3 linked regions of the Dongshaea marina genome follow. The protein of the gene in region 1 interacts with the protein of each later gene in a pairwise test. Links are inferred from orthologs where the notes say so. Each region holds a gene or a part of one and is shown on either strand. Other genes may lie near its edges. The genes, in order: rplL, dnaE and parC.

Region 1 (2,764 bases):
TGTAACTCCAAACGTTGCAGAAGCTGTTAAGCAAGCCAAGGCGGGTCAGATCCGTTATCGTAACGATAAGAACGGTATCATCCACACCACTATTGGTAAGGCAGACTTCAACAACGAGCAGCTGAAAGAAAACCTGGAAGCTCTGGTTGTTGCACTGAAGAAGGCTAAGCCTTCCTCAGCTAAGGGTCAGTTCATCCGCAAGGTAAGCATCTCCACCACTATGGGTGCAGGTGTTGCGGTTGACCAGGCGACTCTGGAAACTGCCAACGCTTAATCCGCGGATAGACTTTACAAGGCGTGGGATTTTATTTAAAATCTTGCGCCTTTGATTTGGTTAGGGGTTTCGACTCCTGTCCAAGACCGTAGGTGTCCTTAGGGACTTAATATTCCCTGCGTAGACGGTGCCGTGACCCAGCGAGAAAGATTCTCTTTCTTCTGGTTCGACTGCCACCGTAAGTTCCCGAAAGGGATTGTGTTAGTTCTGGATCCTTTGAGATCCGGGTTGAATCCAGGAGTAAGCCAATGGCATTAAGACTCGAAGACAAGAAGGCAATTGTTGCTGCAGTCAACGAAGCTGCCAAAGGCGCCCTGTCTGCAGTAGTTGCGGATTCCCGTGGCGTAACTGTAGATGCGATGACCGCTCTGCGTCAGCAAGCTCGTGAAGCTGGTGTGTACATGAAAGTTGTACGCAACACTCTGGCTCGCCGCGCAGTAGAAGGGACCGATTACGAATGTCTGAAAGACGTTTTCGTTGGTCCTACTTTGATCGCTTTCTCAAACGAGCACCCAGGTGCGGCCGCTCGTCTGTTTAAAGATTTTGCAAAAAATCAGGAAGCGTTTGAAGTTAAAGGTCTGGCCTTTGAGGGCGAATTTATCGCAGCGGCGGACCTAGACCGTCTGGCAACACTGCCGACCTACGACGAAGCGATTGCACGCCTGATGATGTGCATGAAAGAAGCTTCTGCTGGCAAGCTGGTTCGTACTTTTGCCGCCCTGCGCGACCAAAAGCAAGAGCAAGCTGCTTAATTTTTCGAGAGCTGCTTAGGCGGCAAACCATTAAGAATTTAAGGAATTTGAGTCATGTCTATCACTAAAGACCAAATTATCGAAGCTGTTGCAGAAATGTCTGTAATGGACGTTGTTGAACTGATCGAAGCAATGGAAGAGAAGTTCGGCGTATCTGCTGCTGCTGCTGTTGTTGCTGGCGGTGCTGCTGGCGGCGAAGCTGCTGAAGAGAAGACTGAGTTCGACGTAGTTATGACCTCTTTCGGTGGTAACAAAGTTGCTGTTATCAAGGCAGTACGTGGCGCGACCGGTCTGGGCCTGAAAGAAGCGAAAGCTCTGGTAGAAGGCTGCCCAGCGAACGTTAAAGAAGCAGTAGCTAAGGAAGAAGCTGAAGAGCTGAAGAAGGCTCTTGAAGAAGCTGGTGCTTCCGTTGAAGTTAAGTAATCTATATAATAGATTATTGGCCTGATTTTCAGGCTAGGGCTGGTGAATTTTTATTCACCAGCCCTTTTGCGCTGTTGGATGTCGGGAGATTTCACACCGTTTCATCCCTTCATCAATGCATGCCCCCGAGGTCGAAACTGACTTCGGTCTGACAAACGGTGTCAGACAGAGCTGTCCCTATCCGGGCAGAGTGGGTCACTTTTCTGCGAGCTGAGGAACCCCATGGTTTACTCTTATACAGAGAAAAAACGAATTCGTAAGGACTTTGGTAAGCGTCCGCAAGTGTTGGGTACGCCTTACCTGCTATCGATTCAGCTTGACTCCTTTAAACAGTTTATTGAGGCTGACCCGGACGGTGAGTATGGCCTCGAAGCCGCGTTCAGGAGTGTTTTTCCTATTACAAGTTACTCAGGCTATTCTGAGCTGCAATATGTCAGCTTCCGCCTGGGCGAACCTGTATTTGATGTCAAAGAATGTCAGATTCGAGGTGTGACTTATGCCGCGCCACTAAGAGTCAAGTTACGCCTGGTGCTCTATGATAAAGACGCACCGGCGGGAACTGTCAAAGATATCAAAGAGCAAGAAGTTTACATGGGCGAAATTCCGCTCATGACCGAGAACGGTACCTTTGTCATCAATGGTACTGAGCGGGTTATTGTTTCCCAGTTGCACCGTAGTCCCGGTGTATTCTTCGATCACGACCGAGGAAAGACACACTCCTCTGGTAAGGTTCTGTACAACGCACGCGTGATTCCTTATCGCGGATCCTGGCTCGACTTCGAGTTTGATCCTAAGGATAACCTGTTTGTACGTATCGACCGTCGCCGTAAGTTGCCTGCGACGATCATCCTGCGTGCGCTCGAGTTTACTACCGAGGAGATCCTCGAGAGCTTCTTCGAGACCATAAGTTTCCGTCTTCAGGACAACAAGCTGCTGATGAAGCTGGTTCCTGCGCGCCTGCGTGGTGAAGTAGCAGCATTCGATATCCGTGATGGATCGGATGTGGTCGTCGAGCAGGGACGTCGCATCACTGCGCGTCACATTCGTCAGCTGGAAAAGTCCGGCATCGAGTGGCTTGAAGTACCCCTTGAATACATTGTTGGCAAGGTTTCTGCGAAGGACTATGTCAATGCTGATACCGGTGAAGTTGTTGTTGCAGCGAACACCGAGCTGAATCTGGAGCTGCTGGCATCCATCGCTCAGGCTGGTTTCAAGGACTTTGATGTTCTTTATACCAACGAGCTGGACCAGGGATCTTATATCTCTGATACCCTGCGCATCGATTCTTCAACCAACCGCCTTGAGGCCCTGGTTG
Region 2 (5,950 bases), 3.7 Mb from region 1 along the record:
AACTACTCTCTCCAACCTTCGTGCGGGCTTGCAAGCACCTGACGGTACACTTCCCGAATCTCAGGTTTGCCGTGCCCCTGGTCAATGAGAAGCGCAAGCAGCAATTTTTGAAGCTCGCCGCTGAGTTCGCCCCTACCGTTGAATTCGAGTGTTTCGATGGTAAGGCGCGGGATGTGATGGCTGCCTCAGATGTGGTATTACTGGCATCCGGTACCGCCACCCTGGAGGCGATGCTGGTTGGGCGCCCCATGGTGGTTTGTTACCGCCTCAAGGCCTTTACCTATTACCTGGCACAAAAGCTGGTGCACACTCCCTATGTTTCCCTGCCAAATCTATTGGCCGACCAGATGCTGGTCCCTGAGTTGATCCAGCATCAGTGTGAGCCGGAGCGGATAGTGACCGAGGTGACCAGGCTGCTGGAGCATGATAACCAGTGGCTTAAACAAAAGTTTACCCAGCTCCATCAACAGCTGCGCTGCAATGCCGATGAGCAAGCCGCCGAGGCGGTATTAGAACTGATAAAAACTCCACGGAACCCTTAAATTATGACTCACATTGAGCTCATCGCCGGGGTCGACGAGGTAGGTCGGGGTCCCCTGGTTGGGGATGTGGTGACCGCAGCCGTCATTCTCGATCCGAACCGTCCCATCGCCGGCCTGACCGACTCTAAAAAACTATCTGAAAAAAAACGTGAGCTGCTAGCCCCGCAAATTCGTGAGCAGGCCTTGGCCTGGGCGATCGGTATTGCCACTCCCGAGGAGATTGATGAGCTGAATATCCTGCAGGCGACCTATCTTGCGATGCAGCGGGCGGTGAGTGGACTTAAGCTTAAACCAACTCAGCTTCTGGTTGATGGAAATCGGGGGCCAGATTTTGGGATCCCGGCCCAGTTTATCGTCAAGGGCGATCTCAAAGAGCCTGCCATCAGTGCCGCCTCAATTTTAGCTAAGGTGACCCGGGATCAGCAGATGCTGGAGCTGGATGCCCAGTATCCTCAATACGGTTTTGCCAAGCATAAGGGCTACCCTACCAAGGCCCACTTCGAGGCCCTTGAGCTGCACGGTCCTTTGGAGTGTTATCGTAAGAGCTTTAAACCGGTGCGCCGGGTATTGAATCTGGACTGATAGTCATGACCACGCCAGCCTTTATTCACTTGCGGGTTCACAGTGACTTTTCGATGATCGATGGTCTGCAGAAGATCCCTGCACTGCTCTCCAGAGCCAGTGAGCTCAAGATGCCGGCAATTGCCATCACAGATCAGATGAATCTGTGTGGCCTGGTCCGTTTCTACCGCAGTGCTCACCAAAAAGGGCTCAAGCCGCTGATCGGCGCCGATCTCTGGATTATTGATGATCCGGAGCAGGGCGAGGAGCCCTATCGCCTGCCGGTGTTGGCGATGGATAACCAAGGTTATCAGAACCTCACCATGCTGATCTCCAAGGCGTATCGCAGAGGGCATCTGCAGGGCCGCCCGGTGGTGGATCGCCAGTGGCTTCTCGAGCATAACTCAGGGCTGCTGCTGCTCTCGGGGGCAGCCGAGGGAGATATCGGCCGGGCCCTTCTCAAGGGCAACACCCAGGAGGTCGAGAGCTTTGTTGATTTCTATCAGCAGCATTTTACCGATCGCTTTTTTATTGAACTGCAGCGAACCGGCCGGCGTGATGAGAGCCGTTATCTCCAGCTCGCCCTGGAGCTTGCCGAAGAGCGCGAGCTGCCGGTGGTGGCAACCAATGAGGTATGCTTTCTCGATAAGAGCGATTTTGAGGCTCACGAGATCCGGGTCAGTATTCACGACGGCTACACCCTGGAAGATAAGCGCCGTCCCAAACGCTATAGCGAGCAGCAATACCTTCGTAGCGAAGCCGAGATGGTTGAGCTGTTCAAAGATATTCCCCAGGCGTTGCAAAACAGTGTTGAGATCGCTAAACGCTGTAATGTGACGGTTCGGCTCAATGAGTACTTTCTCCCCAAGTTTCCGACCGGGGATATGACGGATGCCGACTATCTGGTGATGGTCTCCGAGAAGGGGCTTGAGGAGCGTTTAGAGCAGCTCTTCCCGGAACCCGAGCTCAGGGCCAAAAAACGTCCCGAATATGATGATCGCCTGGCCATCGAGCTCCAGGTGATCAACCAGATGGGATTTCCAGGCTACTTTTTGATCGTTATGGAGTTTATCCAGTGGTCCAAGGATAACGCCATCCCGGTCGGTCCGGGACGGGGCTCAGGTGCGGGCTCCCTGGTTGCTTATGCCCTGAAGATTACCGATCTCGATCCCCTTGAATTTGACCTGCTGTTCGAGCGATTTTTGAATCCAGAGCGGGTCTCGATGCCCGACTTTGATATCGATTTCTGCATGGACCGCCGCGATGAGGTGATCGATCACGTGGCCGAGATCTATGGCCGGGATGCGGTGTCGCAGATCATCACCTTCGGTACCATGGCTGCCAAGGCGGCGATCCGTGATGTTGGTCGGGTGTTGGGACACCCCTATGGATTCGTGGACAGGATCTCCAAGCTGGTTCCGCCCGATCCCGGAATGACCCTGACCAAGGCGTTCGATGCCGAGCCGAAACTGCCTGAGATCTACGCTCAGGATGAGGAGGTTAAGGCCCTCATCGATATGGCGCGTCAGCTCGAGGGGGTGACCCGCAACGCCGGTAAGCACGCCGGGGGCGTCGTTATCGCGCCGACTAAGATCACCGATTTCTCACCTATCTATTGTGATGGTGAGGGGCTGCATCCGGTCACCCAGTTTGATAAGAATGATGTTGAAACTGCCGGTCTGGTTAAGTTTGACTTCCTGGGGCTGCGAACCCTGACTATCATCGACTGGGCCCTTGGGATGATCAACCCGCGCCTTGAAGCTCAGGGAAAACCGCCAGTCGATATTGCCGCGATTCCGCTCACCGATCCCGCCTCATTTGCCCTGCTCAAACGCTATGAAACCACCGCGGTATTCCAGCTGGAATCCCGTGGAATGAAGGATCTTATCAAGCGCCTGCAGCCGGACTGCTTCGAGGATATGATCGCTTTGGTGGCACTGTTTCGTCCCGGGCCTCTGCAATCGGGGATGGTGGATAACTTCATCGACCGTAAGCACGGGCGCGAGGCTATTTCCTACCCGGATGAGCAGTACCAGCATCCCTCATTGCAGCCGATTCTTGATCCCACCTATGGCGTTATCCTCTATCAGGAGCAGGTGATGCAAATCGCCCAGGTGCTGGCAGGCTACACCCTGGGTGGCGCGGACATGCTGCGACGAGCCATGGGTAAGAAAAAACCCGAGGAGATGGCTAAGCAGCGGGCGGTGTTTGAAGAGGGAGCGGTGAGCCAGGGGGTTGATGGCGAACTGGCGATGAAGATCTTCGATCTGGTAGAGAAATTTGCCGGATATGGATTTAACAAGTCGCACTCGGCCGCCTATGCCCTGGTCTCTTACCACACCCTGTGGCTCAAGACCCATTATCCGGCCGAGTTCATGGCGGCGGTAATGACCGCCGATATGGATAACACCGAGAAGGTGGTGGGCCTGGTGGATGAGTGTCACCGGATGGGGCTTAAACTGATCCCGCCGGATCTCAACTGTGGCCAGTATCGCTTCACCGTCAATGATGAGGGGGCGATCGTGTACGGCATAGGTGCGGTCAAGGGCGTCGGTGAGGGGCCCATTGAAGCAATCATCGAAGCCCGTGAGCAGGATGGCCCCTTCAAGGATCTGTTCGATTTCTGTAGTCGGGTCGATCTTAAGAAGATCAATAAGCGGGTGCTGGAGAAGCTGATCTTATCCGGGGCTATGGATCAGCTGGGTCCGCACCGGGCTGCTTTGCGGGCAACCCTGGATGAGGCGATGCAGGCGGCGGCTCAACATAACCATGCCCGCAGCTTTGGTCAGACCGACATGTTTGGCGTGCTTACCGAGGAGCCGGAGGCGATCGAACGGGCTTTTGCCAATATTGCTCCCTGGCCGGAGCAGACTTGGTTGGAGGGGGAGCGCGACACCCTGGGGCTCTATCTGACCGGGCATCCGATCAATCAATATTTAAGTGAGCTCAAGCGATATACCACCGCCAGGCTGTCCGAGATCCAGCCCGGAGGTCGTGATAAAATCAGCACAGTGGCCGGACTGGTGTTATCATGCCGAGTCATGATGACCAAGCGCGGGAGTCGCATGGGGATACTTACCCTGGACGATCGCTCCGGTCGACTGGACGTGACGCTATTTTCAGATACACTCGAGCGTTACGAGCCAATGTTGCAAAAAGATCGCATTTTGGTGATCAGCGGGCAAGTAAGCTTTGACGATTTTTCCGGCGGCATTAAAATGAGTGCCCGCGAAGTGATGGATGTGGTCGAAGCTCGAGAGAAATACGCCCGTGCATTGCGGATAGAACTGGATAGCCGGCGGCTTGATGAGCCGCTGCTGTATCGGCTGCGCGAGGTCCTGGAGCCTCAGCGCGGTGGGGTCTGTGCATTAGATGTTGGCTATCAGACCGAAATTGCCAGAGCCAATCTGAGATTTGGCGCCGAATGGCGGATCACTCCGACCGATGAGTTGATCGACAATTTACGCGTCCTGTTGGGAGCCGACAGGGTGAAACTGATTTTTGACTAGTGAGGTACAGGCATCGTTATGGGTCTGAACTTTTTAGATTTTGAACAACCGATTGCTGAGCTGCAGGCTCAGATCGAAGAGCTGAAGCATGTCAGCGACGGACAAACCCTGGAAATCGATCTGCATGAGGAGATCGCTAAGCTGGAGCAAAAGCGTGATGAGCTGACCAAGAAATTGTTCAGCAATCTCGGAGCCTGGCAGATTTCCCAGCTGGCACGCCATCCGGAGCGCCCCTATACCCTGGACTACATCCAGCAGATCTTCACCGATTTTGATGAGCTGGCGGGCGATCGTGCCTACGCAGACGACAAGGCGATTGTCGGCGGCATTGCGCGTCTTGAGGGACGCCCCGTGATGGTGATCGGCCAGCAGAAGGGCCGGACCACCAAGGAGAAGATCAGCCGTAATTTCGGTATGCCTGCACCCGAAGGCTATCGCAAGGCGCTACGCCTGATGGAGATGGCCGAGCGTTTCAATATGCCAATCATCACCTTCATCGATACTCCGGGAGCCTACCCGGGTATCGGCGCCGAAGAGCGCGGTCAGAGTGAAGCGATTGCTCAGAATCTTAAGGTGATGGCACGTCTTAAGGTTCCTGTGATCTGTACCGTGATCGGTGAGGGTGGCTCAGGCGGAGCTTTGGCGATCGGTGTGGGTGACCGGGTTAACATGTTGCAGTACTCAACTTACTCGGTGATCTCTCCTGAGGGTTGTGCCTCTATCCTGTGGAAAAACGCCGAGAAGGCTTCCCAGGCCGCCGAGGCGATGGGGATCACTGCGCCTCGTCTCAAGGAGCTGGGTCTTATCGATGCGGTGATTGAAGAGCCTATGGGTGGTGCCCACCGTGATCAGGAGCAGATGGCAAATCGTCTGCGTAATCAGCTGCTGCACGATCTCGATGAGCTGCGTCCGCTGACCACAGAGCAATTGCTGGATCAGCGTTATAAGCGCTTTACCGGATTTGGCTACTGCTAATTGCTGAGTGTCGGCTGACACTCAATGCAGCTTAAAACCCCTGACCGCTAACCCGGTGAGGGGTTTTTTATGGGCTATGGTTTGCTATTTCGTACCAGAGGCACATAGTCCAGCCGCGGATGCTGCACATGGAGGTGCGAATGTAGCGATAGTCATGGGTGTAGTTACTCTCGGAGTAACGTAACGTGAGGTAAGGATACCAAGCAGGGAGAGATTATCAGGGATGGTAATCGACGATAGCTACCTGCGGCTAGCTGGTTTATGGCTTCGCCATATAGCCGTATTCGCCCGGCAGTCGAGTTACTTTGGTATCGCTCAAAGTAACCAAAGGCTCGCTGCGCGCGATGAGTCCCTCCATCGAGC
Region 3 (4,930 bases), 3.8 Mb from region 1 along the record:
ATCAGCGTCTGGCACAGGAGGCTTCCTCAGAAGCGGCTCGTAAGAAGTCGATTGAGAAAGAGCTGGAGTGGGTGCGCTCCAACCCTAAAGGTCGCCAGGCCAAGAGTAAGGCTCGGATGGCCCGCTTTGAGGAGCTCAATACTCAAAATTACCAGCAGCGGAACGAGACCAATGAACTGTTCATTCCACCTGGGCCTCGCCTGGGGGATAAGGTTCTGGAGGTCAAAAACCTGTGTAAGGGCTATAACGATCGCCAGTTAATTGATGATCTCTCTTTCTCGATTCCTAAGGGCGCGATCGTCGGGATCATCGGCCCCAACGGCGCCGGTAAATCGACCCTGTTCCGTATGTTATCGGGTCAGGAGACTCCGGACTCTGGCTCTATCGATCTTGGAGATACGGTTCAGCTGGCTTCTGTGGAGCAGTTCCGCGATCACATGGATGATAGCAAAACCGTATGGCAGGAGGTCTCGGATGGCCAGGATATTCTGCGCATCGGCAACCTGGAGATCCCGAGCCGTGCCTACGTAGGCCGCTTTAACTTCAAGGGCTCCTCCCAGCAAAAACGCATTGGTGAACTCTCAGGTGGTGAGCGTAACCGGGTTCACCTGGCCAAGCTGCTGCAGGCGGGCGGTAACATGCTGCTGCTCGATGAGCCGACCAATGATCTGGATGTTGAAACCCTGCGAGCCCTTGAGAACGCCCTGCTGGACTTCCCCGGCTGCGCCATGGTGATCTCACACGATCGCTGGTTCCTCGACCGGATTGCGACCCATATCCTCGATTATAACGATGAGGGTCAGGTGAACTTCTTTGAGGGGAACTTTACCGAATATGAGGACTGGAAGCGCAAGACCTTTGGCGCCGAAGCGCTGCAGCCACATCGGATCAAATATAAGAAGATGAGTAAGTAATCCAGCGTTAAGTTTGGATAAGATGCCAGCCTTCGGGGCTGGCATTTTTGATCTGCGGTCTGGCTGGCGTTAAAAGGCTCGGGAGGCGGGGCGGAGTATGCTAATATTCCCTGTTATCAGCAAAGGGCCATCGGCATATCGCCAGCTCTTTGAGCCTGTACAACTAAAACCGCAGGCAGCCTAAATTTCGACTCTCTGGAGTACCAAAGTATTTAGTCATGAGTGATATCAGCGATCTGAATTTAGAGGGAACCGAGCAACTTCCGTTGAGAAGTTTTGCCGAAGAAGCCTACCTCAATTACTCCATGTACGTGATCATGGATCGTGCGCTGCCCCATATCGGGGATGGCCTCAAACCCGTGCAGCGACGCATCATCTATGCGATGAGTGAGCTTGGGCTCTCGGCGGCCAGCAAGCACAAAAAATCGGCCCGTACCGTGGGTGATGTATTGGGTAAATATCACCCCCACGGAGATAGTGCCTGTTATGAAGCCATGGTGCTGATGGCGCAGCCCTTCTCCTATCGTTATCCCCTGGTGGATGGCCAGGGAAACTGGGGGGCACCCGATGATCCTAAATCTTTTGCCGCCATGCGTTATACCGAAGCTCGCTTATCTCGCTTTTCAGAGGTACTACTCTCTGAGCTCGGGCAGGGTACCGTCGAGTGGCAACCGAACTTTGATGGTACTCTCAGTGAGCCCCAGCTATTGCCGGCACGGCTGCCGCATATCTTGCTCAATGGGGTGACCGGGATCGCGGTGGGCATGGCAACCGACATCCCGCCTCACAACGTACGTGAGGTGGTTAGCGCCTGTATTGAGCTTTTGGAGAACCCCAAGGCTGAACTGAGCGATCTGCTTAGCCATGTGAAGGGGCCGGATTATCCAACCGAGGCTGAGATCATCACACCGGCCACCGAGCTGCATAAACTCTACGAGACAGGCCGCGGCAGCATCAAGATGCGTGCGGTCTACTCCCGGGAAAATGGAGAAGTGGTGATCAGCGCGCTTCCCCATCAGGTTTCCGGTGGCAAGATCCTGGAGCAGATCGCCGCCCAGATGCAGGCGAAAAAGCTCCCCATGGTGAGCGATCTTCGCGATGAGTCCGATCATGAAAACCCGACCCGGCTGGTGATCGTGCCGCGCTCTAACCGGGTGGATATTGAGCCTTTGATGAAGCACCTGTTTGCCTGCACCGATCTGGAGAAGAACTACCGGGTGAACTTCAACATGCTGGGGCTGGATCGCCGGCCTCAGGTCAAGGGCCTCAAGACGATTCTGAGCGAATGGCTCAGCTATCGACGGGAGACGGTCCGAAAACGCCTGAGCTACCGTCTGAATAAGGTCAAAGCCAGGCTGCATATCCTGGATGGCTTACTCATCGCCTTTTTGAATATCGATGAGGTGATCGAGATCATCCGCAATGAGGATGAGCCTAAACTGGTCCTGATGAGCCGCTTTCAGCTCAGTGATAAGCAGGCCGAGGCGATTCTCGATCTGAAACTGCGTCACCTGGCCCGGCTCGAAGAGCAGAAAATCCGTGGTGAGCAGAGCGAGCTGGCCGAGGAGCGGGATAAGCTGGAGCTTATTCTTGGCTCGGATCGTCGCCTCAATACCCTGCTCAAGAAGGAGCTCAAGGCGGATGCCGAGAAATATGGGGATGAGCGTCGCTCTCCACTGATTGAGCGTGAAGAGGCTCAGGCGTTCACCGAAAAACAGCTGTTGCCCAGTGAAGCCGTGACCGTGGTGCTTTCGGAGAAAGGTTGGGTCCGCAGTGCCAAGGGAGTTGAGGTTGATGGCAGCAGTCTCAGCTATAAGGCCGGCGATAAATTCTGTGCCAGTGCTTCGGGCAAGAGCAACCAGTCGGTGGTCTTTATCTCCAGCACCGGGCGGAGCTATTGCCTTGAGGCTCATACCCTGCCTTCGGCCCGCAGCCAGGGAGAGCCCCTGACCGGGCGCTTTACCCTGAGCCCGGGAGAGCAGATCCATCATCTGCTGATGAGCGATGAAAAATCCCATTACCTTATCGCCAGTGATGCAGGTTACGGCTTTATCGCCACGGTACAGGACATGCTGGGTAAGAATAAAAGCGGTAAGGCGTTTTTGAATGTTCCTCAGGGGGGAGAGCTGTTAGCACCTCAGCCGGTGGGCTCAGTTGAGCAGGATCTCTGTATGGCGATCTCTAACGAGGGGCGGATGCTGCTGTTCCCGCTTAAAGATCTGCCGATTCTTGCCAAGGGCAAGGGGAATAAGATCCTCAATATCCCTTCGGCCCGGGTCAAGGCCCGTGAAGAGTTTCTGCAGTGGTTGCTGGTGGTTCCGCCGGAGCACAGCGTGGTTCTCTATGCAGGAAAGCGTAAATTGACCCTGAAGCCTTCCGATCTGAAGTTTTACCGGGGAGAGCGCGGGCGACGTGGAGCCAAGCTACCGAGAGGGCTACAGCGGGTCACCGGCTGTGAGCTGGAAGCACCTGCTAAATAGTGGTCGTTTTTTTAAACGATTATTCATTGTGTTGTACAGTGGCGATCAGTATACTCCGCCACTGACTTTGTTCGAGATTGTTGTTGCTATGCTCAAGCTTATCCGTATTGTGCTGTTGGCACTATTTATTGTGATTTCTGCGGTCTTTGGTTGTATCTACTGCCTGTTCCGCCCGAGAAATCATAAGAATGTCCATACTATGGCGCGCTTCTTTTTCTGGGCGACCCGTTTTTTAGGGGTTAAGGTTCGACTCAAGGTTGCTGATGAGATCAAGGAGCTGGGCTCTGCGGTCTATATTGCTAACCACCAGAGTAACTTTGATATCTTTGTCCTGACTGGTGCGGTGCAGCCGGGCGTGGTTTCTGTGGGAAAGCGCAGCCTGGCCTGGCTTCCCTTCTTTGGCCAGCTCTACTGGTTATCCGGAAATATTCTGATCAACCGTGAGAAACAGCGCAAGGCGGCGGATACCATTCGCCAGGTGGTTGAGAGCATTCGCGAAAAGAAAGGGATGTCGGTCTGGATGTTCCCTGAGGGAACCCGTAGCCGTGGCCGTGGCTTGCTGCCTTTTAAAAATGGTCCGTTTCATACCGCGGTGCAGGCTGAGGTGCCTGTGGTACCTGTGGTGTGCTCCGATTATGTCGGGCAGATCGATCTCAATCGTTGGAACAACGGTGAGATCTTAATTGAGATCATGCCACCGATTCTTAAAGATGCTCCGCAGCGTGAATCGGCCCGAAAGCTGAACATTCATTGCCGTCGCCTGATGGAGGGCAAGCTTGAGGAGCTGAACTCTCAGGTTCAGCGTCCCGAGCCGCTGCCCTCCCAGAAGATGCCTGCCTCCTGAACACAGATTGAGGCTTGACCATGCACGATGAAGCTGCCAGGTTTGCCTCAAAGCCGAATAAGGCAAAAGAGCCTAAGATGGAGACCTCGGGTCTCCATCTTTTTTTGGATTAAAACCATGGTGTTTCATCAGTTGATTGACCCTGGAGTGACTGTACTTAACTCCTTTGAGCAGCCAAATCGCCTTTGAGAGACTACGGCTCGACCAGCGTTTTGCCTGCAAATCGTAAGCTGCAGGACTTTGTTGTTTGAGGAGACGAAATAGCTCCTTTATCTCATTTGAGTCGAGTTGAGGCTTTCTGCCGGTATGCGGTCGGTTTTTCAGTCGCCCGAGTCCTTCGGATCTGACCTGCTTGCACCATAGGCTGATACTTCCCTGTGAGACACCTATGGCCCGGGCAGTTTGAGATTGGCTATAGCCCTTTTGCAGGTGTAGGTAGACCGCCAAAAATCGGCGTTGTTCATTGTTGTTAGAAGAGTACATAGTTGCTTTGCTCCTTGCTTGATCTAACGGGTACTGAGGTGAACCAGGGCCTCGTGGATGTGGAACCCCTGGTGATGCACTCAATCCTGCATAAGGGCAATTTCAGTTGGGCTGTCATGCTCGCTCAGCGGCTTTATTAGCTGAGCCGAGATGAGATCTATCTTGTTTTGAAGGTAGGGGGAGTGGCTCTGTCTTGGGTGCTCCTCGAC

The links.
Region 2: the proteins of rplL (region 1) and dnaE interact in binary tests that used the Escherichia coli proteins (3 or more experiments, as listed by UniProt). The link is inferred for Dongshaea marina from one-to-one orthologs.
Region 3: the proteins of rplL (region 1) and parC interact in binary tests that used the Escherichia coli proteins (3 or more experiments, as listed by UniProt). The link is inferred for Dongshaea marina from one-to-one orthologs.

The regions. Positions count from the first base shown.
Region 1 is NZ_CP028897.1:282,963-285,726, forward strand. It holds rplL (50S ribosomal protein L7/L12), read left to right. Parts: upstream 1-1,080; coding sequence 1,081-1,449; downstream 1,450-2,764. Other genes in the region: rplA (50S ribosomal protein L1), read left to right, coding at 1-274; rplJ (50S ribosomal protein L10), read left to right, coding at 523-1,026; rpoB (DNA-directed RNA polymerase subunit beta), read left to right, coding at 1,672-2,764. UniProt on the Escherichia coli protein: The binding site for several of the GTPase factors involved in protein synthesis (IF-2, EF-Tu, EF-G and RF3). Is thus essential for accurate translation.
Region 2 is NZ_CP028897.1:3,974,963-3,980,912, reverse strand. The notes cover bases 764-4,812. They hold dnaE (DNA polymerase III subunit alpha), read left to right. Parts: upstream 764-1,129; coding sequence 1,130-4,612; downstream 4,613-4,812. Other genes in these bases: accA (acetyl-CoA carboxylase carboxyl transferase subunit alpha), read left to right, coding at 4,631-4,812; rnhB (ribonuclease HII), read left to right, coding at 764-1,124. Outside these bases: lpxB (lipid-A-disaccharide synthase), read left to right, coding at 1-542; more of rnhB, read left to right, coding at 546-763; more of accA, read left to right, coding at 4,813-5,587. UniProt on the Escherichia coli protein: DNA polymerase III is a complex, multichain enzyme responsible for most of the replicative synthesis in bacteria. This DNA polymerase also exhibits 3' to 5' exonuclease activity. The alpha chain is the DNA polymerase catalytic subunit.
Region 3 is NZ_CP028897.1:4,110,304-4,115,233, reverse strand. Bases 735-3,763 are described here. They hold parC (DNA topoisomerase IV subunit A), read left to right. Parts: upstream 735-1,132; coding sequence 1,133-3,394; downstream 3,395-3,763. Other genes in these bases: DB847_RS19250 (1-acylglycerol-3-phosphate O-acyltransferase), read left to right, coding at 3,483-3,763; ettA (energy-dependent translational throttle protein EttA), read left to right, coding at 735-914. In the rest of the region: more of ettA, read left to right, coding at 1-734; more of DB847_RS19250, read left to right, coding at 3,764-4,238; DB847_RS19245 (helix-turn-helix domain-containing protein), read right to left, coding at 4,311-4,721; DB847_RS19240 (ABC transporter ATP-binding protein), read right to left, coding at 4,802-4,930. UniProt on the Escherichia coli protein: Topoisomerase IV is essential for chromosome segregation; it is the principal protein responsible for decatenating newly replicated chromosomes. It relaxes supercoiled DNA.